Regions from separate parts of the Halomonas sp. NYA30 genome, predicted to be linked through region 1. Evidence: predicted binding sites of a transcription regulator. Region 1 holds the regulator's gene; each other region holds the start of a gene.
The links. The regulator sigma-54, encoded in region 1, starts transcription at its own class of promoters, with help from an activator protein. The targets are predictions, from matches to a motif close to TGGCACNNNNNTTGCTNT.
Positions count from the first base shown of each region.

Region 2: a site for sigma-54 is predicted at 1,924-1,941, ahead of urtA (urea ABC transporter substrate-binding protein). Genes of this name have one in related genera too.
Region 3: a site for sigma-54 is predicted at 2,091-2,108, ahead of glnA (glutamate--ammonia ligase). Genes of this name have one in related genera too.
Region 4: a site for sigma-54 is predicted at 1,826-1,843, ahead of ACWI0H_RS20185 (amino acid ABC transporter substrate-binding protein). Genes of this name have one in related genera too.

Region 1 is NZ_OZ334477.1:1,788,786-1,794,719, forward strand. Features, by position in the region: gene yjgA (ribosome biogenesis factor YjgA) at 1-106, opposite strand, end outside; gene pmbA (metalloprotease PmbA) at 215-1,555, shown strand; gene ACWI0H_RS08115 (HPr family phosphocarrier protein) at 1,559-1,828, opposite strand; gene rapZ (RNase adapter RapZ) at 1,874-2,806, opposite strand; gene ACWI0H_RS08125 (PTS sugar transporter subunit IIA) at 2,896-3,366, opposite strand; gene hpf (ribosome hibernation-promoting factor, HPF/YfiA family) at 3,371-3,679, opposite strand; gene ACWI0H_RS08135 (RNA polymerase factor sigma-54) at 3,778-5,193, opposite strand; gene lptB (LPS export ABC transporter ATP-binding protein) at 5,317-5,934, opposite strand, start outside.
Region 2 is NZ_OZ334477.1:4,326,618-4,332,551, forward strand. Features, by position in the region: gene urtB (urea ABC transporter permease subunit UrtB) at 1-336, opposite strand, end outside; gene urtA (urea ABC transporter substrate-binding protein) at 445-1,806, opposite strand; gene ACWI0H_RS20025 (tripartite tricarboxylate transporter permease) at 2,219-3,748, opposite strand; gene ACWI0H_RS20030 (tripartite tricarboxylate transporter TctB family protein) at 3,748-4,200, opposite strand; gene ACWI0H_RS20035 (Bug family tripartite tricarboxylate transporter substrate binding protein) at 4,200-5,192, opposite strand; gene ACWI0H_RS20040 (response regulator) at 5,393-5,934, opposite strand, start outside.
Region 3 is NZ_OZ334477.1:251,095-257,028, reverse strand. Features, by position in the region: gene ACWI0H_RS01215 (DUF4124 domain-containing protein) at 1-306, opposite strand, end outside; gene glnA (glutamate--ammonia ligase) at 463-1,869, opposite strand; gene ACWI0H_RS01205 (hypothetical protein) at 2,403-3,026, shown strand; gene ACWI0H_RS01200 (acyltransferase family protein) at 3,063-4,091, opposite strand; gene ACWI0H_RS01195 (alpha/beta hydrolase) at 4,243-5,325, shown strand; gene ACWI0H_RS01190 (hypothetical protein) at 5,371-5,673, shown strand.
Region 4 is NZ_OZ334477.1:4,357,898-4,363,831, reverse strand. Features, by position in the region: gene ACWI0H_RS20190 (amino acid ABC transporter permease) at 1-629, opposite strand, end outside; gene ACWI0H_RS20185 (amino acid ABC transporter substrate-binding protein) at 731-1,756, opposite strand; gene speE (polyamine aminopropyltransferase) at 2,000-2,866, opposite strand; gene hemE (uroporphyrinogen decarboxylase) at 2,866-3,978, opposite strand; gene ribA (GTP cyclohydrolase II) at 4,301-4,936, shown strand; gene ACWI0H_RS20165 (zinc-dependent alcohol dehydrogenase) at 5,065-5,934, shown strand, end outside.

The DNA of each region.
Region 1 (5,934 bases):
TTTCCCCAAGTGCCTGTAAGGCATGCATTTCGCGTTTGAGTTGCGACTTGCTTGGGCGTTCTTCCTGCTCTTCAACTTCAACGGGGTCGGGACGTTGCTTACGCATAGTGTGGCTCACAGATAAAATTCGTTGCGGCATTATACCAGCTGCGAGTACAACATTGATTCGCCGAAGACATTCTCTTGGAGACATTCGGTTGAGATAGGAGGCCATATGGCACAGGCATTTGATGCATCCGCGCAGCAGTCGTTACTGACCGCGCGGGCCGAAGAGGCGCTAGCGTTGGCAAAGCGCTTGGGCGCGGATGCTGCCGAAGTAGGCGCAAGCGTCGATCAGGGAATAGGTGTTAGCGTACGCCAGGGTGAAGTTGAAACGGTTGAGTTATCCCGTGATCAGGGCATCGCCGTGACGCTTTACGTAGGCCAGCGTAAAGGTAGTGCTTCATCAACGGATGCTAGCAGTGCCTCGATCCAGGCTGCGGTAGAAAAAGCGCTGGCGATTGCCCGCTATACCGGAGAAGATCCGGCCGCCGGTTTGGCCGATGCATCGTTGATGGCCACCGAGTTACCCGATCTGGAAGTGCATTACCCCTGGGTACTCACAACCGATGAGGCGATCGAGCTAGCGCTTGCTTGCGAGCAGGCGGGGCGTGATGTTGACGGTATCTCTCAGTCGGATGGCGCATCACTTTCGAGTGGCGAAGGCGTGCGCGTTTATGCTAATAGCCACGGCTTTTTAGGCACCCAAAAGGGCAGTAGTCACTCTCTTTCATGCATGCTGATTGCACAGGATGCGAGCGGTATGCAGCGCGACTACGACTACACTTCTGCACGCGATCCCAAGGCACTGCGCGACCCCGCCGAGGTGGGCCGTGAGGCCGCCGAGCGTACGCTGCGCAGGCTCGGCGCAAAACGTCCGCCCACGGGCACCTTTCCAGTGCTATTTGACCCGTCGCTGTCCAGTGGATTGATTGGTCATTTACTGAGTGGTTTAGCAGGTGGTGCTTTATATCGCCAAGCCTCTTTTCTGTGTGATCGGCTTGGCACGCCGCTGTTTCCTGATTGGTTCAGCCTTGAAGAACGTCCAATGGAAATCGGTGCCACAGCGAGTTCGCCGTTTGATGGCGAGGGCGTGCAAACCCGTAATAATCGTTTTATCGATCAGGGCAGCATTGCCAGCTATATGCTCTCTTCCTACAGCGCTCGTCGGTTGAGTATGCAAACCACGGGCAATGCTGGTGGGGCACGAAATGTGCGTTTAGTGGCACCACTGCAATCCCGTGACAGTCTATTAAAAGAGATGGGCCGGGGGATTTGGGTAACCGAGCTGATGGGGCAGGGCGTTAACGGCGTGACCGGTGATTACTCACGTGGCGCTGCAGGGTTTTGGGTAGAGGATGGAAAAGTACAGTACCCGATCGAGGAGTTTACGATTGCCGGGAACCTGGAGCGGATGTTTGCCGGGTTAGTGGGGATTGGCGATGACACCGATACCCGTGGCAGTGTTCACACGGGTAGTTGGTTAATTGATGCCATGACCGTAGCGGGAGATTAAAAGCTACTGATCTTCCTCAAAACGAGCATCGAACAGCGCTTGAATAGCATCAAGCGCCTGTTCGGCGTCATCGCCTTCAGCGTTGATGGTTAGCTCGGTACCGCAAGGGGCCGCGAGCATCAGCAGTGACATGATGTTGGCGGCGTCAGCGACCTGTTGCTGTTTTTGAACACGTATTGTCGCCGTGAACTGTTGGCCGCATTTTACCAGTTTGGTCGCCGCGCGTGCATGCAGGCCGCGTTGATTGGTAAGTGTGAGAATTCTTTCTGGCACCCTGGTTCCTTTTCGCCGAGTGGTGTCATTAATGGATAGAAGCGCTTAAGACGTTGCTTGCTGCTCGTCGGTTTGGGATGTGCTGGCGGGCGGAGCAGCTAGCTGTTCATTTAATGTGTACTGCAAGCCTAACTCGCGATGACGTAATTGAATTTCGCCCATACTGTGTACTAATCGCTCTGCTAGCTGTTCGACCATATAGACCGAGCGGTGTTGCCCACCGGTGCAGCCAATCGCGATAGTCATGTAGCTACGCTGGCTATCTTGGTAAGCGGGCAGCCAGCGCTCAAGCCAAGCCTGAATATCGTTAGTCATGGCGTCTACGATGGGATAACCGCTTAAGAAGGCCACTATGTTCGCATCGCGGCCTGTGAATTGGCGTAGCGTTGGGTCCCAATATGGGTTTGGCAGGCAGCGCACGTCGAAAACCAAATCAGCATCCAACGGCACACCGCGCTTATAACCAAACGACTCAAGCGTCAGCGTGAGCTTGTCGCGCCGCTGATGGGCGACTTGGTCGGTAATGCGACGACGCAAATCGTGAACTGATAGCCGCGAGGTATCGATCAATAAATCGGCTAGATCACGAATGTCGAGCAGCGTTTCTTCTTCTTTATTGATAGCCTCTTCAAGCGTCATTTCGCTATCGCGCGTCAGCGGGTGACGCCGCCGTGTTGCGGAGTAACGCTCAAGTAAGATGCGCGCATCAGTGGTCAGATAGATCACTTGAAAATCAATTTTACGTTGCCGCAAATCCTCTAATAAAGAGGGCAGTCGTGCCAGGGCGCCAGGCAAGTTACGGGCATCAATACTGACCGCCAAATGGGCGCGGTCGCCCTGGTCGCGTAATTCGTCCACCAACGACCCCAGCAACATGGCAGGGAGGTTATCAATCGCATAGTAGCCAAGATCTTCAAGCGCTTGTAAGGCGATAGATTTACCTGACCCAGAGCGGCCGCTAATGATCACAAGTTGCATAGAGTCTCTCTTTGCTTTGATCAAGCTGCGTTAAGGGTGGTGAGCGCAAATCAACCTGCCGTTGAGTACCGCTTGGCAGGTTTAGGCTTTCAGGAAGTTATTTGCTCACGAATTTTAGCGGTAAGCAACTCAAGTAGTTCGCGCTGGCTGCCTGCTTTACGCAGTTTCTGACGCGTATCCGCATCGTTCATGATGGTCGCTACCTGGCCGAGCAGAGAGAGATGTGTGTCATCAGCCTCTTCTGGCACTAGCAATACAAACACCAGATCCACCGGGTCGCCGTCGATAGCATCAAAATCAATCGCTTCTGCGAGTTTTAAAAAACCAGCAATTGGGGCCGAGCAGTGAGGACTACGCGCATGGGGAATAGCCACGCCGTTACCAATCCCGGTACTGCCTAAGCGCTCACGGCCAATTAAACGGCTAAACACTTCTTGGCTGTCCAGACTGGGGATATTTTGGGCAATAAAGGTGCTGAAAAATTCCAGCACCCTTTTTTTGCTGCCCCCGGGTACGTCAAAGAGAACACGTTCCGGGGGGAGTATGGTTTCCAACGTCATTGAATTAACGCACGCCTGCGCCTTGGGCGCGAGCTTGTGCTTTTTCCTTATGTTTAACGAGTTGCCGATCAATTTTGTCCGCTAATGCGTCAATAGCGGCGTACATATCACTGTCTAGGGCTTCCGCATGTAAATCAGCACCTGCTGCGTGCAGTGTACAGGCGGCCTGCTGGCGCTCTTTCTCCACAGATAAGGTGACTTGCACCGTGGTTATGTTGTCGTAATGGCGCTCTACACGTTCAAGCTTTTCGTTGACATAGTCACGCAAGGCGTCAGTCAGTTCTACGTGATGACCAGTGATATTAACTTGCATTGACGTACTCCTTATCCATCGGACTGTACTTCGATTGTAACCCTTTTTGCCGCGTTGCAAAGCCCTTGTCGAGAGTTTCCCTAAAACGTTGATTTGTGCTAGCGCAAACGACGTCGCTCGCTAGAGGAGGGAATGCCCATGGCTTCACGGTATTTAGCCACCGTTCGACGCGCTACTTGAATTCCCCCCTCCCCTAATAGCGTGACTAAGCGGCTATCAGAAAGCGGCTTGCCTGGCGGCTCCTCTTGAACCAATTTCTTCAGCCGAGCGCGGATAGCGGTGCTTGAATGGCTGTCACCATCCTGGCCGCTGACTTGGCTTGAGAAAAAGTATTTGAGTTCAAATACGCCGCGAGGCGTATGAATAAATTTCTGAGTGGTTACCCGGGAAATAGTCGATTCGTGCATTTCCACGGCCTCGGCGATATCGGCCAATATGAGCGGCTTCATGGCTTCTTCGCCGTGTTCTAAAAAGCCAATTTGCCGGGTGATAATCTCGCGGCCAACGCGCAGTAGCGTATCGTTGCGGCTAGAGAGGCTCTTGATCAGCCAGCGTGCTTCCTGCAGGTGTTCTTTTAAAAACTGATTGTCCTGACTTTTATCCGCACGCTTTATTAAGCTTGCGTAGTCGGGCTGAATGCGAAGCCTTGGCAATGCCTCAGGATTGAGCTCTAAGTGCCAGCCTTCGTGGTCATGGCGTACGACCAGGTCGGGCGTTACATAACTATCATCGGTATCGCCATAGGCGCTGCCCGGGCGTGGATCAAGGCTACGAATGAGGAGAATGACATCAGCCAGCTGGTCATCATCGAGTCCCAGGCGGCGTTTTAGTAAGCGCATGTCATCTTTGCCGAGCGCTTCCAGAAACTGCCGTACTAAGCGGCGGGCAGGAACCAGCAACGGCGTATCATCGGGAAGAGTGGCCAGCTGCAGCATCAGGCACTCCCGCAGGTCGCGGGCGAATATTCCTGTTGGCTCAAATTGCTGAAGCTTAAGCAGAATGGTTTCTACTTCGCGCTGGCTAAGCCCATCGACACCTTGGGCGCGAAGCCCTTCACGTATGTCGTTGAGCGGCTGAGTTAAGTAGCCATTAGCATCTAACGCGTCGATAAGACTTTCTGCGACAAGTTGCTCTCGCGCGCCAAAATCAGTCATGGCTAGCTGCCACAGCAAGTGCCCATGAAGACTCTGGCCAGCAGCCTGGCGCTCAAAATCAGGTCCTTCGCTGCTGGAGCCACCGTGACTGCCCATATCTTGGTAGGTGTCAGACCAATCACTATCTACCGAGAGCTCGGTGGGAATGCTCTCTGACCACTCTTCCTCTTTGGGCTCGCTGGCAGCCTGTTCGCCAAATTCATCCTCTTGTTCCAGCATGGGGTTGGCATCTAGGGCCTGCTGAATTTCTTGACGTAAGTCCAGCGTTGATAGCTGTAACAGAGCAATGGCCTGCTGCAGCTGAGGTGTCATGGTCAGCTGTGTGCCCATGCGCAGTTGAAGAGAAGCTTTCATGACCATCTGAGAACCACTCGTTAATCAGAATGCTCCACCCTAGTGTGAGTAGGTCTCCGGTGCAAGTGCAATAAGCATGCCATTGGTAGTAAAGTTGTTGTAGAGCGCTAATTAGAAGTGAAAAATAGGCTAGAGGCGGAAATCAGCGCCTAGATAAACCTCCCTCACTTTCTGGTTAGTGAGTATCGAGGCTGGAGAGCCGCTGGCGATGATTTGACCATCGCCCACGATGTAGGCGATATCACAAATATCCAGGGTTTCGCGAACGTTGTGGTCGGTAATCAGTACGCCGATGTGGCGCTGCTTTAATGCCCGAATAATGGTTTTGATCTCGCCCACCGAAATGGGGTCTACGCCAGCAAAGGGCTCGTCCAGCAGAATGAATGCGGGTTCTGTCGCCAGTGAGCGAGCAATCTCCACACGCCTGCGTTCACCGCCTGAAAGGCTCATGCCCAGGTTGTCGCGAATATGGGTAATGTGAAAATCTTCAAGTAGCGCTTCCAGGCGCTGCTCGCGGTCGCTACGGCTGAGCTCTTTGCGCGTTTCGAGTATCGCCATAATATTATCGGCAACCGATAATTTACGAAAAATAGACGCTTCTTGCGGTAGGTAGCCGATACCCGCCGCAGCGCGTTCATGCATTGGGGCGCGGGTTAGATCTACATCGTCGATACCCACTTTGCCAGCATCGGATTTCACCAGCCCCACAATCATATAAAAAGAGGTGGTTTTGCCTGCACCGTTGGG
Region 2 (5,934 bases), 2.1 Mb from region 1:
CTCGCCCAGCGCTTCGCCGGTCAAGACATCGGCCACCGACCAGTCGCGGCCGCGGTTCTCGAGTACCAGTACAAAGCGGCCGTCTTCGGTGCGCTGTAAGCGGCCATCCAGCAAGGCCTGCAGCCAGTCTCGTGCGCGCTCATCATCGCTTTGTAAAATAGCGGTAATAGCTTCGCCTTTGGCGGTGTAGGACTCAACGTCTAGCGCCTCTAGCAGTTCGAGCGCGGCCGCATCATTAGTGGAGCTGCTGCTGGCGTCTGTTGATTGTGCTTGTGCGTGGAGGGTAATCCCCAACAGCAGGAAGCAGAGCAGCGCCAAGGAAAGGAAACGCCTCATGGGGTTCTTCCTTTGGTTATTTAAAAACGGTTATCTAAGAGGGAAAGATAGCGTGCTCCTTGCCGCGCCAACCATCGAACCACGGCGCGGCAAGGGAGGTGTTATGCCTTACTCAGCGAGTGCCGCTTCGGCTTCTTCTGCTGCGGTGCTGCCACCGCACGAGCCGTTCACGACGTTAAAGTTGCCGCACTCCATCGGCTTGCGCCAATCGGCAATCAGGTCACGCGAGCCAGGCAGGTAGTCAGACCAAGCATCGCCCGCCACGGTAGAAGGCGTCTGCCACACGATGTCGAACTGGCCGTTGTCCTGAATCTCACCGATCAACACCGGTTTGGTGATGTGGTGGTTGGGCATCATCGCCGCATAGCCGCCGGAGAGGTTAGGCACGGTGACACCAATAATGGCGTCTTTAACCGTGTCGACGTCTGTCGTGCCCGCTTTGCGAACCGCTTCGGCCCACATGTTGAAGCCGATGTAGTGCGCTTCCATTGGGTCGTTGGTGACGGCCATATCGTCGCCGGTGTACTCAATCCAGGCATCGATAAAGTCGTAGTTGTCGTCGTTATCGACGCTCATAAAGTAGTTCCAGGCAGCCAAGTGGCCCACTAGCGGCGCGGTATCGATACCGGTCAGCTCCTGCTCACCCACCGAGAAGGCGATGACCGGAATATCGGCCGCGTCGATGCCCTGGTTGGAAAGCTCGGTATAGAACGGCACGTTGGCGTCGCCGTTCACGGTCGAGATCACCGCAGTGGGTTTACCCTCTTCGCCGAAACGGCGAATTTCGGCCACGATGTTCTGCCAATCGGAGTGACCGAACGGCGTGTAGTTGACCATGATGTCCTCATCCGCGATGCCGTGTTCGTCCTTGAGGAAGGCTTCAAGGATACGGTTGGTGGTACGCGGATAGACATAGTCAGTACCCACTAGCGCAAAGCGCTCGATACCCACTTCGTTGATAAGGTATTCAACCGCAGGAATCGCCTGCTGGTTAGGCGCTGCGCCGGTGTAGAAGACGTTTTCAGAGGACTCTTCGCCTTCATACTGCACCGGGTAGAACAGCAGGCCGTTGAGTTCCTCAACGACGGGCAGTACCGATTTACGCGATACCGAGGTCCAGTTACCGAAGATGACGTCGACTTCTTCTTGTGCCAATAGCTCACGAGCACGTTCGGCAAACAGCGGCCAGTTAGAGGCAGGATCCACCACCACGGCTTCCAACTGACGGCCCAGCAAACCACCGGCTTCGTTCTGCTGTTCAATCAGCATTTCAACGGTGTCTTTAAGAACCGTTTCACTGATCGCCATGGTGCCAGAGAGGGAGTGCAGGATACCGACTTTGATTGGGTCATCATCTTGGGCGACGGCTTGGGTGCTGGCACCCATAACAGCGGCAGTCAGCAGAGCGGTCGCGAATCGGCCACCTGACAGCAATGAGCGCGGGTGTGTCGAGCGATTGAGAGTGTTCATTGTTAATCTCCTTGCACCCCTTATGGCTGGGGTTTGTTATGACCGGGGCTTGATGATTGGCTTCGCACTTGGGGTTGTTGTGTTAGCTCCCCCCAATACGTCCACTAGCCTTTAACACTTGCAAGGGGTGCGCCAGATTGGCACAAAGATCATTTATACTTACCCAATCAGTGACTTAGTTAAAATTTAATATTCCTAATTGTCGCCAAGCGCACCAAAATAAAGCATAAGCTTGTTGCTGAAGCACTTTATCAATGCACCAATAAGATTCAACGCACCAACTCGGCACTTAGATTAGCCATATACAATTTAGAAACTTTCCAATTACTCTGCAGTTATAAGAAATACAAGAAGAAAAAAGGGGCGCCGACTTTCGTCGGCGCCCCGTTGCTCAACATTACTGCTTTACGTATTAATCGCTTTCAGGCGAGCCTGACGTAGGCTTTGCTCCCTTCATCCCACGACGCAGGAGGGGGCCCACGATATAAGGCAAGATCAAGCCCAATCCAGCAAACACCCAAAGGCCGATAGCTAGGCCGCTATCCCAAAGAATCATCCAGTCGCCATCGGAGATATCCATGGCATGGCGTAGGTTCTTCTCCATTTCGGGCCCCAACAACAAGCCAAGAATCACTGGCACCAGCGGAATCTCAAGCTTACGCAGGACATAACCACCCACCCCAAAGGCCACCATGAAGTAGAGGTCAAAGATGGTGTTACTGATCGAGTAGATACCCACGAAGGCAATCATCGTGACGATCGGCAACAAGTACATCGGCGGCACGGACAGCAGCTTGACGAAGATGCCCACCAACGGAATATTAAGGATCAGCAGCAAAAAGTTACCGATCAATAGCGCTGCGATCACGCCCCAGACGATGTCGGCATTCTGGGTGAACATCAGCGGCCCAGGGGTGATGTTGAGCGAAATCAATAACGCTAAGAGTACTGCGGTAGTACCACTACCCGGCACACCCAGCGTTAGCATGGGAACCAGAGCACCGCTCGAAGCGGCGTTGTTGCCAGCTTCAGGCGCCGCCACACCGCGCGGGTCGCCTTCTCCAAAATTACCCTTTTTACCCAACACACGTTTTTCAAGGGTATAGCTGATGAAGCTACCCAACGAAGCACCGGCACCCGGTAGCACGCCGGCAACAAACCCCAACACCCCTCCACGGAAGCTGGTGGGTAGAATGTCGCGGATATCCTTCCAGGAAAGCGAAAGTTTATTGACCTTCATCTTTTCCTTACCACCGCCTGCACGCTCCTCAATGAAGAACAGCAGTTCGGAAATGGCAAACAGGCCGACGATAGCAATGATGAAGTCTACGCCTTCAAAAAGTTCGAGTACCCCGAAGGTGTAGCGCTGCACGCCGGTATTGTCGATACCCACCGTGGCGATCATTAAGCCAATACTGGCGGCGACTACCGTTTTGATAGGGTTTTTGCCGGTGATGCCGCCTAAGGTAGCGAACGCCAGCAGGAAGAGTGCGAAATATTCTGCCGGACCGAACGTCAGGGCAAAATTAGCCAGCAGTGGCGCCAGCAGAATCAAACCAATCGTGGCGATCAGACTACCGATAAAGGAGGCCACGGCAGAGATTGCCAGTGCCTCGGAAGCCTTGCCCTTCTGGGCCATAGGATACCCGTCAAGACAGGTCATCATGGCCGGTTCATCGCCGGGAATATTCAACAGAATCGATGATATACGCCCACCGTACATGGCACCCGCATACACTGACGTCAGCATAATCAGAGCCGTTTCTGGGGCGAGCCCCAAGCTAAATGCCAGCGGTATCAGAATGGCCACGCCATTGGCGGGGCCTAACCCCGGCAAGGCGCCAATCAAGGTGCCCAGAAAAGCACCTAGCAAGGCGAACATCAGGTTATGGGGCTGCAGAGCAACGCCAAAACCATCCATTAGGTAACCTAGAGTTTCCATCAGTTCACCTCCAGGAATGACAACAGACCCAGCGGTAAGGCGAGATCAAGTGCAAAACTAAACAGAAAGTACACCACCACTGCCGAGACTGCCCCGGTCATGTAAGCATTGAGCGGCCGAGCCCCCATGCGCCAGCAAAGCGTCCCCACCGCCAACGTGGTGCTAATAATAAAGCCCAGTGGCTGAAGCAGCATGGCGTAAAAGATCAGCACCACTACGGCGATAATCAGCTCAATACCGGTACGGCTCCATGGCCAGGCATTGTCAGGGTCAGGGCGTACAATCAGATAAAGGCTGGAAATGGCCAGCACCACGGCCAGCAGCTTCGGAAAAGTGTCAGGACCGACAGCCTCGGCCCCACCAAACGGCTCCGGGAACTGAGTGGCGGCCCAGCCGTACGCGACGGCCAGGACGATCATCAAGACCCCAAAGATGCGGTCGTTAAAGGTCATTACTGAATCAACCCGATATCTTTAGAAAGCTGTTCAATGTCACTGATCTGGTTGAGTACAAACTCTTCAAACTCACCAGCAGTCATGTGGAAAGGCATCAAACCGTTTTGAGCCATGACGTTCTGCCACTCTTCACTCTGGTAAATAGTGTCCATGGCATCGGTCCAATACGTTTCAGCTTCTTCGGAGACATCCGCAGGCATATAAAAGCCGCGCCAGTTGGGGCCAAGGGCGTCGATGCCTTGCTCACGGGCAGTGGGGATGTCGGCTAGGTCGCCGGGCAAACGCTCTTCGGAAAGCACAGCCAGCACGCGCAAATCGCCGGACTCCATAAACCCTTGGGCTTCAGTGATATCACCGGTAAAGGCATCCACGTGCCCACCGATCACCTGGGTTAACGCTTCGCCACCATTGTTGTAAGAAAGGTAGGCAATGCGGGGAAGGTTTTCGACATCGGCTGCTTGAGCGGCAATCAGAACTTTAAGATGATCCCAGCCACCCTTAGCGCTACCGCCAGCGAACTTAACACTGCGCGGGTCTTCTTTGAGCGATTCCATCAGTTCATTGAGGTCATCAATCTCGGAATCAGCGGCCACGGCGATAATCCCGTAATCCGCCCCTAGGGCACCGATCCAATTGACCTGATCGGCAGTCAACCCGGGGAATTGCCCTTGAGCCAGACGAGTGGTCGTGGCGGTAGATGCAGCCACCAGCAGATGGTCGTCGCCAGCGCGCTTGCTGACGGTATGAGCAAACGCCACACCGCCACCAGCGCCAGCCATGTTGATGGTTTGTACATTCGCTGGCACTAGATCAAGTTCTTGCATGACATTACCCACACTGCGACAGGTAAAGTCCCAGCCGCCGCCCGGGTCAGAGGGCGCAATACACTCTACTTTACCTTCAGGCTCGAAGGCTGAAGCGGTACTGGAAAAGGTGGTAACAGCCGCTAGCGGCAGGGCCAGCAGAGTTAGGAGTTTAAAATGAGTCATGGCGTTCTCCACGTATCAGTGTTGTTGTGTGGGTACGGTTGTATTGATGTTGTTGTGTGAGGCGTCTTATTGTGAGACTGCACGTCGCGAACGTTAGAAGACCACTACCCTGACCGACAAGCTTGTGCGCATAAAAGACAAAAAGTTCTTTACGGGCATTTTGTTCATTTTGTTCACGCCTGTTTGCTTGCAGTCAGCACTTATAGAGCATCTAGCCACTTGTGTGCCGTTGCTAACAATCGGTAGCGTCGCTCGGGCCGCCCTACATCACCATAGCCCAGCTCGGCACTCACTGCCTGCTCGGCGACCAGGAACTCTAAATACCGCCGCGCGGTTGAGCGGCTAGCGCCCATGGTGCGCGCCATCTGCATGGCGGTAAGCGAGTCGGGGGCGGCAGCCAGTGAGTCGATCACCCGGCGCAGCGTCAGCCGATCAATCCCTTTGGGCAATGATTGAGTTTTAGCACGCGGCGTTTCGCCGGGCTTCAAGCGCGCCAGTACATGATCCAGCTCGTCCTGATTCATCTCGGCACGGTTGGCCAACGCCTCTCTCTCGCGACGAAAGCGAGTCAGCATCTGGGTCATCCGCGAGGCTTCGATGGGCTTGATCAGATAGTCGAAAACCCCGCCGCGCAGCGCTTCGCTGATGGTTTCCACTTCCCGGGCGGCGGTGACCATGACGATATCCACATGTACATGGTCACGGCGAATCGCCCACAGCAGCTCTAAACCCTCCACATCAG
Region 3 (5,934 bases), 1.5 Mb from region 1:
GGGCAGTGCAATCGAAAAATGGTCATACGGCATAAAAGGCTGCCCTGGCTTGCCACGTGGGCGCCCAGTAGCGGGCGTGGCTACACTGGCCGTAGCTGCGCTTAACCCAGGCGGCAGGCTTGGCAACGGTGCCAATTCCAACGCCTCCCCGCCGCGGCCAGGGTTATCGGTAAACGTAACGTTGCCGTGCTCATCAATGACCCTGAAAACCGTTTGCCCAAAAGCCGCACCTGACATGATGGCCGCCCCGATGCCCAGCAAAGCGGCCATCAAGAAGCTGATCGTGTACGTGGTTAGCTTGCCCATACTGCTCCTCACACTTGTCACACCCTCAATAACGAAAAACCCCGCCGAAGCGGGGTTTTGATACTATTTTGATCAACTGCGTTTTGATCAACTGCGTCTTTATCAACTGTTACCACCGCTAGGGTGATGGTAGCAGTTAGGTGCTAAAAGCGCTGATTAGCAGCTGTAGTACATATCAAACTCGATGGGGTGCGTCGTCATACGGATACGCTCCACTTCTTCCATCTTGAGTTCGATGTAGGCATCGATCATTTCGTCGGTGAACACGCCACCTTCGGTCAGGAACGCACGGTCAGCGTCGAGGGCTTCCAGTGCTTGATCCAGGCTGTGTGCTACGGTCGGTACTAACTTGCCTTCTTCTGGCGGCAGGTCGTACAGGTTTTTATCCATTGCATCGCCAGGATGGATCTTGTTCTTGATACCGTCGATACCGGCCATCAACATGGCAGAGAATGCCAGGTACGGGTTGGCAGTCGGATCAGGGAAGCGAGCTTCAACACGCTTGCCTTTCGGGCTAGCGGTGTAAGGAATACGGATAGAAGCAGAACGGTTACGGGCACTGTAGGCCAGCATGACCGGCGCTTCAAAGCCAGGTACCAGACGCTTGTACGAGTTGGTAGAAGCGTTAGTAAAGGCGTTTAGGGCACGGGCGTGCTTGATGATGCCGCCGATATAGAAAAGCGCCATTTCAGACAGGCCAGCGTACTCGTCACCGGCGAACTGGTTCTCACCACCTTTCCAGAACGACTGGTGAACGTGCATACCAGAACCGTTGTCGCCTACCAGCGGCTTCGGCATAAAGGTCGCCGTTTTACCATACGCGTGCGCCACGTTGTGGATCACGTACTTCATTTCCTGCACTTCGTCAGCTTTCTTCACCAGCGTGTTGAATTTAACGCCGATTTCGTTCTGACCCGCGTTGGCAACTTCGTGGTGGTGAACCTCGACAGTCTGGCCAATCGCTTCCAGGGTGTTACACATCGCGCCACGAATATCGTGGAAGCTGTCAACCGGGGGAACCGGGAAGTAGCCGCCTTTAACGCGCGGGCGGTGGCCTAAGTTACCGCCTTCTACCTGGTTACTGGTCGCCCAAGCGCCTTCGTCAGACGTGATTTTGTACATGGAGCCCTGAATGTCAGACTTCCAATGCACTTCGTCAAAGATAAAGAATTCAGGCTCAGGACCGAAAAACGCAGTGTCGCCCAGGCCAGTAGACTCTAGATAAGCTTCAGCGCGCTTGGCGATGGAGCGCGGGTCACGATCGTAGCCCTGCATAGTGGCCGGCTCGATGATGTCGCAGCGCAGAACCAGCGTCGCATCTTCGGTGAAGGGGTCGAGATAGCCAGTGCCATCTTCCGGGCGCAGAATCATGTCGGATTCGTTAATGCCCTTCCAACCTTCGATAGAAGAGCCATCAAACATCTGGCCATTCTCAAAGAATTCTTCGTTCACATCGCGAGCAGGCACAGTCACGTGCTGTTCTTTACCGCGAGTGTCGGTGAAACGCAGATCTACCCACTTAACATCATGTTCTTCAATTAGCGCGAGAGTCTTGGCTGACATAGAGTCCTCCGGTATGAGCGTGGCTTAAAGTTAACGACTGTAAGCTACCGATAAATGTGTTGTTCGACAAAATACGCGCTAAACCGCACGTTTGTCATTCTTGTTCGCTCAACGTTTGCCTGACATTAGTGAACAAATCGCTCAGCGAGCATTTCAGACCGGCTATCGTTTTAGCACGTCGTAGGGCTTATGCCTACGGCCCGCTAGCCGCTTGCAAATATAATGCAGAGAACATGCCAACCCTGCACCAAGATGGCATAAAAAATCAGCAACCAATTGTTTTATAAACGTTAAAAAGTGGACAAGGATGCCTCTTGATGACGCATAGCAGCTAAATGCTGGTTCGGCAGCTGTTTAAAAAAGCCATAGCGCACCAATACAGGGCAAAAATAATGTTTTATGCGCCAATAAAGTGCATGAATAATAGTGAGCCCTCTTTTTTGGCTCGCAAGTTTTTTTACTTGCTACCCAAATAAGCCAGATACTACAATAAATTACAATTTGATAGATTTGCTCACAATCGGAGTCGGCAAATGGGGTCGGTTTGCTTTATCGTTGATGCCATGGTGACGGGTAACATGTTGCCACGCCACTTAAAATCCATACGTGATTCTGGCGTAGCCGACCACTTGCTGCCCATTTTGGTAACCAGCACGCAAGCCCATGCGCGTCTCAGCTCGATTGAGCAGCGCTACCACACTCATTGCTTGATCACCCCCAAGCTACCACTAGGCGCACGCCTCAATAAAGCAGCCTTTGCCAGCCAAGCTGAGTGGTTAATTATTGCGCTGCAGAAGCAGCCACTGCCTGCCAGCCTCTGGGGCTCACTCTACCCGCAATTGAACACCTACAACCTTGATGCCTTAATTGTTGGCCTTGCTCAGCCATCATTAGCCAAACGCATCCTGCGCCGCTTATTGGCAAGCACGCTGCTGTTACCGCCCTACATCGCCGTCAGGCGGGCCTGGCTTGAGCGCTTAGGTGGATTTGATCCCGAGCTGGATGACGCCAGCGCGATTGACGATTTTTTACAGCGTTTGCATGACTGCCCCACTCGCTTAAAAACGTACAGCGGCCGCTTGCTTAGCCAGGCTGCTGAACACACATCCGCCATGCTGCCCAACGACCCGGATCTCGCTTACACATCGAAGCGGTAAGCCGTGCCTTTCGATTTATGCACTCACATATTTCCATTACCGAACCTTCAAGCGCTTGCCAAACAGCATCGCTCCCAGTGTGGTGGTATTCGCCAATTTATTAAGGGCCACCGACCCGGCGAGTCCCACGACGATGAGTACCAGCGCATACACCCCAATCGGCAACGACAAAGGCTCAACGACCAGATCGGCAAGCACAAAGAACATGGGGTGGGCCAAGTAAATCCCAAACGAATACGCATTGATGTGGCGCACCCACAATGGCGCCGGGCGCCCAGCCAAATAACGCATGGCGCAAAGCGTAAACAGCACGAAAAATGGAATCACCCACACCTCTTTGGATGAAAACGCCAGCCAACCCGCAAACGTCGCCGCTATAATTAGCGCCACCAACAGCACCAACCACGCCGGGTGCGCCAATTGCTGCATCCAGGTGGGCCGCTCAGCGAGTACACCCTCTTGAGCTAGCGGGTAGTAGCGCACTAGCACCAGCGCCAGGAAAAACACATAGATCCACCCCAGCGGGGCGATCCACAGCAGGTAGCCGGGCAAATCAACATCAAACCAATAAGCCAGCCCCCAATACGCCATGCTGATAACGCAGGCACCCCACAACCATGGCACCGGATTCAATCGCCACAGCTGCCAGCGGGTAAACAGCCAATAAGCCACGTAAAACTGCATCGCAATGATCAAAAAATAGCCATGCCAGCCCGCATAAACGTAATACTCGATAGCATTAGCCACGAACCCCACCGGCTCATCCGACGCCTGTTGGCTTAACCATTCAGCGGTGGAATAAATAAAGCCATACACAAAGTACGGCACCATCACATACTTTACGCGCTGAATAAGAAACCCCTCCGGCACGGATTTATCGTAGCGAACAGCAAACACAAAGACCGATATAAACAGAAATATTGGCGTACCCAGCACCAGCGGCAGGCGCATTAAATCAGTGGCGACATTATCGAGGCGTTGATTGACGTGATCTAATAAATGAAACAAAAAAACGGCTATACAGCCGTAAGCGCGCAACCAATAGATCTCTTCAATTTTTCGCATTGGGCCTCCCGCCGCTACATACGCCTAACCTGCTATCCTGCATGGCTACTTTGTGTAACTGCTCGGCATAACGAGTCTGCATAGCTACGATGAACAACCAGTACCGCCGCGCTGTCCGACTTTATTAAACTAGTTTAATTCCGGAGAAAACGTGTTCATCCCAAAACCACCTTTCCTCTCCTACCGGTTTCGCACCCTACTCACCACTTTTATTGGGTGGCTAACACTCAGCGGCCACAGCTTGGCAAGCGACGTTGAGCATCATTATTTTTCCTCATCCACCCTCGGTTACGATTACCCTTATAGCGTGTATTTACCTGATAATTATGACACCCAGTCGACTACGCCCTATCCCGTCATTTACATGCTGCACGGCTCTTTTGGCACCGACCGCGACTGGGTTTCCCGCGGCAATTTACAACAGGTAGCCGACAGGTTAATTCGCGCAGGGCATATACCCCCGGCAGTTTTCATTATGCCCGGCAGCCGCAGCTGGTGGGTAGATGGCCATAACGAACCCGCCCGTAGCGCGTTTTTTAATGACCTAATGCCCCACGTGGAAGCTACCTATCGCGTTGGGCAAGAACGCCACCTACGTGGCGTAGCGGGGCTTTCCGCCGGTGGTTACGGTGCGCTTAACTTCGCCCTAGAACGGCCTGATTTATTTGCCGCCGTCGCGGCGCTTAGCCCCGCAAGCTACGCCCCCCTACCACCGCGCAACTCCTCCGCCTGGCGCCACCCAGCCTTTATTAATGACCAAGGGCAATTTGACCGCGAGCTTTGGGAAACCCTCAACTACACCGCCCATTTAGAAGAGTACCGCCTGCGTGTCACCCCCCGCGGCACCGATGAAGAAGGCGACCTTCCCCCCGTACCACTGTATATCAGCGCCGGGCGCAGCGACGTTTACGACGCAGAATTTCACGCCCGCTTACTCCGCCAAGCCATGGAGCGCATTCAACCCAACGAGGTACGGCTCGACCTTTACCCCGGCGGCCACACATGGCAGGTTTGGCGCGCCAGCCTACCCGCCGCGCTCAATTTCCTGTTTCAATACGTGGGGCAAACAAACAGCGTAGCGGGAATTGAAAAACAAGCTGAAACACAAGTTGAAACGCAAACTGAAGAACAGATTGAAGAGCAGAATGAAGAACAAGCCAATGAAGCGCGAGCAGAGGCAGCAAGCCCAGGCGGTTTAGAAAGCACCGCCAGCCCTGATGAAGTAAGCAGCTGAACGCACTACACTGAAGCAACATCCAACACGACAAGGAAGACCACAATGCATCAGCATATTGAATGGGACGAACCCGGCAGCGCCAGCGTAGCGGAATACTTTAAAAACGACCCCGACCACAGGGCACCCGACCCAGGCGATATTATTTCCGCACGTTTCCAGGGCATGATGGTACGCATCAAAGTAGAAGCCTACCGCGAAGATGACGCTGTCAGCATTGGCGAAGTTGTCGCCATTATCGACACCAGCGGCGGCCGCCACCAACGCCACAGCAAGCTCGAAGTCGGCCACATCGTACGGGTACCCGACGACAAACGCGCCATGGAAACACCGCCGAAAGAAGATTAACGCGTTAGCGCGTTCCTGATTTCAGTAACAGAGGCCATCCAACGCGATGGCTTTTTTGTGTGAATTTGAATAGCCAAGCAGCCATTCTTGAGTAGCGTAATCGCAACCACATTGATGGCCTTGCGATTACGCGCAGCAATACCAAAGGCACTTATCATATTTATTGCGGATGGGGAGACTCGAACTCCCACATCTTTCTGAGCTGCCTGAGCTACAGCGCAAATTAATCACCTAAGGTGGCAGGCAAACTATCCTCACACT
Region 4 (5,934 bases), 2.0 Mb from region 1:
TGGCGGCGCTTATTCCAGATAACCAGCGCAATGCTGGCAATGATCGCTACAACAAAAGTAGCAGGGATCAATCCAAAGCCTGATTCAAACAGCGGTTGGGGCAAGTACAACCCGCGCACGTTCAGGAAAATGGCTTCGCCAAACGCCATGCTCTCTCTAGCGCTGGGTAAGGTACGTAGTACCGCGAAGTACCAGAAGAAAATTTGCAGCAGCAGCGGGATATTACGAAAGGTTTCGATATAGGCGTTGGCTAACTTGGCGATCAACCAATTGGGCGATAGCCGCGCAATACCGACGATAAACCCGATAATCGAGGCGGCAATGACCCCCAGCCCCCCGACCAGCAGCGTGTTGAGCAAGCCAATCACGAAGGTGCGGCCGTAGGTACTCTGGGAAGAGTACTCGATTAAGGTTTGACCAATACCAAAGCCGGCTGTGTTGCCCAAAAAGCTAAAGCCTGTGGTGATGCCGCGGGCATTCAGGTTGGCTTGGGTATTGCCGATAATATAGATCAGGAAAGCCGCCACAACGGCGACCAAAATGATTTGAAAAATAAGTGCGCGCTTAGCGCGGTCTCGCCAAAACGGCGGCTTGTGGCCGGCGGGGCGAATGTTGGGTCTTACAGACATGGATGGCGTCTCCGCTATACGGAAGGTCAATCAGATGGCCCGCCAGGCCCTTGAAACAGATACCTGTAAAGAGGGTGGCGGGCCGGGGTCAAGCGAGACGCTTAGCGAATCGGGGGAGCGTACTGGAAGCCACCGTCGTTCCACAGGGCGTTAACACCGCGCTCGATTTCAAGCGGAGAGTCCATACCCACGTTACGTTCAAAGCTTTCAGCGTAGTTGCCGACTTGGCTAATGATGTTGTAAGCCCAGTCTGCTTCCAACTGCATGCCTTCCCCGTAGTTGCCGTCTTGGCCCAGCAGGCGAGCAACATCAGGATTTTCTGAGTTCAGCATCTCTTCAGCGTTTTCGCTGGTAACGCCGTACTCTTCAGCGTTAAGCATAGCGAACAGCGACCACTTAACGATGTTGAACCAAAGATCGTCGCCCTGACGAACAACAGGACCCAGCGGCTCTTTGGAGATAACATCAGACAGGATCATTGAGGCTTCAGGGTCATCTAGCTGAATACGAAGCGCAGCTAGCTGAGAGGTATCAGAGGTCAGAACATCACAGCGGCCAGCTTGATAACCACCCACGGTTTGCTCAGAGGTATCAAATACGATGGGGTTGAATTCCATGTTGTTAGCACGGAAGTAGTCAGCCAAGTTCAGCTCAGTCGTGGTGCCCGACTGAATACAGATAGAAGCACCGTCGAGCTCGTCGGCACCGGTAATGCCCAGGTCGCGGGAAACCATGAAGCCTTGGCCGTCGTAGAAGTTAACGCCGGTGAAGTTAAGGCCCAGCGTGGTGTCACGGGTAGTGGTCCAGGTGGTGTTACGTGAAAGTAAGTCAACCTCACCAGACTGCAGGGCGGTGAAGCGCTCAACGGCGTTTAGAGAAATATAGTTAACCGCATCCGCATCGCCGAGTACTGCTGCCGCTACTGCACGGCAAACATCAACGTCCAGACCCTGCCAATTACCGTCGTCATCCGGTGCTGAGAAGCCCGGCAAACCATCGCTCACACCACACTGAACGGCACCACGCTCAATAGTATCTTCTAAGGTGTCGGCTTGAGCAGTCGCCATTCCCGCTAGGCTCAGTGAACCAGCGGACGCCAGAAGCGCTAGATGTTTTTTATTGAACATTTAGTTTCCCTCGAAGTGATTAAAAACCGTCATTAAAATAGTTATGCATGCCGTAGCATGTCACTAAACCTAGCAAGGAAGATGCCAGCAAGGGTACAGGCGTGAATTCAGCGCTTTTCAACGCTACTCAATGGATTCGAGACGAACGTCTAGGTGCAAAAAATGTTACCACCCACCTCGCTTTGCACCTTTATAGGGCAAGCTGAGGTGGGCGGTGACAGAAAGTATGCGATGAACGGGGGGTTATTCGGCCGCGAATGCTTTGCGCATAAACGGAGGAAGGGCGAGCGCGCCGCGATGGGCATCAACGCTGTAGTACTCAAGCGGCAGCTCGTGGCTGGCGGCTGCCTGCTCGCGGAACGCATTCACATCAATGGCTTTACCCGCCAGTGTTACGCTCCACCAGCCTGATGGGTACACCGGCTGCGGGAAGGGCAGCGTGGCGACGCTGTCAAAACCCGCTTCAAGCATATCGTGGCGTAGCTCACGAATGATTGAACCCGTGTGGTAAAGCGGTGACTCGCTCTGCTGTACCATCACGCCGCCGCTTTTCAAAATACGGTGGCAGCGCTTGAGAAAGTCGGTTTTAAACAGCCCTTCCGCAGGGCCGACCGGGTCGGTTGAATCGATAATCAATACATCAATGCTCTCATCAGGTGCATCGTCTACCCACTTCACGCCATCAGCGAACAACAGCTCAGCGCGCGGATCATTATTCGATTCTACCAATGAGGGGAAGAAGCGCTCAGAAGCTTTCGTCACTTCTTCATCGATATCAATCTGGGTGACTTTCTCAACGCCTGGATGACGAAGTACCTCTTTTAAGGTGCCACAGTCGCCACCGCCGATAATCACCACCCGTTTAGGGTCTTGATGGGTAAACAGGGCCGGATGCGCAATCATCTCGTGATAGAGGAAGTTATCGCGATCAGTCAGCATCACACAGCCGTCCAGCACCATGAGGTTGCCGTAAGTCTCTGTAGCGTAGACCTCCAGGTGCTGGTATTGGCTCTGCACATCCAGCAGCTTTTCAGAGATTTTCAGCGAGAAGGCGCTGCCGTGGCTATCAAAGACTTCGGTAAACCACTGGTCGTCGCGTAATTCGCTCATCAATTGGCTCCTGAATGCGGGGTGTGTGATTGGGTGGGGATATCCCGATGGTATTGGGGGCTGAGCTCGTGCAGCGCCTCCATGAAGGCGGTGACGTTATCCGGGTTGGTAAACTGGCTGATACCGTGGCCCAGGTTAAACACATGGCCAGGGCCGTGGCCGTAGCTTTCCAGCACACGGGCCACTTCAGCGCGGATAGCCGAGGGGCGCGCAAACAGTACGTTGGGATCCAGGTTGCCCTGCAGTGCGACCTTATTGCCAACGCGGGCGCGGGCATCGGAAAGCTCGGTAGACCAATCGATACCCAGGGCATCGGCACCGGCGCAAGCGATATGCTCAAGCCACTGGCCGCCATTTTTGGTGAACAGAATCACCGGCACGCGACGGCCATCGTGCTCGCGGATCAGTCCGGAAACGATCTGCTCCATATAGCGCAGCGAAAATTCCAGGTACGCAGGCGTGGATAGCGCGCCGCCCCAGGTATCAAAAATCTGTACCGCCTGGGCACCCGCGCGAATTTGCGCATTCAGGTAATCGGTGACCGCATGGGCCAGTGTATCCAGCAACTGGTGCATGGTATCCGGTGTGTCGTAAAGCATGGTTTTCAGGTGGCGGAAATCCTTGCTTGAGCCGCCCTCCACCATGTAAGTCGCCAGGGTCCAGGGGCTGCCGGAGAAGCCAATCAGCGGCATGCGGCCGTTCAACTCGCGGCGAATGGTCGACACCGCACGCATTACGTAATCCAAGTCACGCTCGGCATCGGGCACGCTCAGTGCAGCGACTTCTTCCTGCGTGCGCACGGTTTTGCGAAATTTGGGGCCTTCGCCGGTTTCAAAGTAGAGCCCCAGGCCCATGGCATCTGGAATGGTTAAAATGTCCGAAAACAGGATCGCGGCGTCCAGCGGATAGCGCTCTAAAGGCTGCATGGTGACTTCACAGGCCAGGTCATGATTACGGCACAGGTCCATAAAACTGCCCGCGTCGGCACGGCTGGCGCGGTATTCCGGCAGGTAGCGGCCCGCTTGGCGCATCATCCATACGGGTGTGCGGTCAACGGGCTGGCGCGCTAATGCGCGAAGGAAACGGTCATTTTGTAACGGTGTGGTGGTCATAAATGCTTGCTCTTAAGAAATTTGCCCGCATGGTACTTGTAACAGTGCTTGGCATCGTACTTGAAACAGTACTTGAAACAGTACTTGAAACAGTACTTGGGGTCGTATTGGAAACCATATGCGAGCAATTGTACTTGAAGATAGGCGCTAGGGCGGCGTAACCGGTGGCAAAAATCGTCGCACCCGATCAATTTTTCTCCTCTAATTAGCCAACTTTAGCTGCGTTGCCATCGTGAGGCGGGCGCCGCTTCCTGTTAGAATACTTGCCCATTTTGCCAACACTGGTGTGGTTAACTGGTTTGGTCAATCAGCGAGGTAACCTGTGACCATTCGCTTTATTGCCGCTTCCCAACTGCCCACCCCCTGGGCAACCTTTACGATGCATGGCTTCGAAGATGAGGCCACTGGCAAGGATCATATCGCCTTAACGCTAGGGGATGTGACCGGCGACGCACCGGTACTGGGGCGGGTACATTCTGAATGTTTGACCGGCGATGCGCTCTTTTCCATGCGCTGCGACTGCGGCTACCAACTGCAGGAAGCGCTCAAGCGTATCGCGGAAGAGGGACGTGGCGTGCTGTTTTATCTGCGCCAAGAGGGCCGTGGCATAGGCCTGTTAAACAAAATTCGCGCTTATCATCTGCAGGATCAAGGGGCCGACACGGTCGAAGCTAACGAGCAGCTTGGCTTTGGTGCTGATATGCGCCGTTATGATCTGTGCGTGCCTATGCTCAACCATCTCGGCATTACCTCACTACGGTTGATGACTAATAACCCACGCAAAGTGGATGCTTTGACCCGCGATGGGGTGAACGTGGTGGAGCGCTTACCGATCACCACCGGTCTGAACCCGCATAACGAGCAGTACCTTGCCACTAAAGCGGGCAAGCTCGGCCATATGATGGCCCTGGATGACTTTACCCAAGCCAGCGATGTGGATATTGAACGTAAGGGGTGATGATTAGCGAATAAGGCGATAACCGATCCGGAAACTTGCTTTTTTTTAACCTTTTTTGCCCGGCAACTGAGCTATGTTGATACATAGCAGGATGCTAACCCAGGGGTAAAAGTTAAGGAGAAGCAACCATGAAAGCACTTTGCTGGCACGGTAAGAATGACGTTCGTTACGACACGGTACCGGATCCACAAATCGAGCACCCCCGCGACGCCATCGTTAATGTAAGTAGCTGCGCTATTTGTGGCTCTGACCTCCATCTTTATGATCACTTCATACCGGCAATGGAGTCAGGCGATGTGCTTGGCCATGAGTTTATGGGCGAAGTGATGGAGGTGGGCAGCGAAGTAAAGAATTTAAAGGTAGGCGATCGTGTCGTGGTTCCCTTCACTATCTTTTGTGGTGAATGTGAGCAGTGCCAGCGTGGCAATTATTCAGTCTGTGAGCGCTCTAATCGCAATAAGGCATTGGCCGATAAGGCGTTTGGTCATGGTGGCGCGGGTTTATTTGGCTATTCCCATCTCACTGGCGGGTATGCAGGCGGCCAAGCTGAATTTGTCCGGGTGCCATTTGCCGATACCACCCATATTAAAGTGCCCAGTACGCTCACTGACGAACAAGTACTCTTCCTAGGTGATATTTTCCCTACCGGTTGGCAGGCGGCGGTACAGTGTGACATTCAGCCTACCGATACAGTGGTTATTTGGGGCGCTGGGCCAGTAGGCCAGTTTTGTGTTCGCAGCGCTGTGCTGCTGGGCGCAAAGCAAGTCGTCGTAATCGATAATGTCCCCGAGCGGCTCGCTATGGCAGAAGCGAGCGGCGCTATCACCATTAATTTTGATAAAGAGAGCGTGCTGAGCCGTCTGCAAGACCTGACCAACGGGAAGGGGCCAGAGAAGTGTATTGATGCGGTGGGCCTGGAGGCACACGCCACCCGTTCACTGGACTCCATGTACGATCGCGTTAAACAAGCCATGTTGTTGGAATCCGACCGAGCCCAC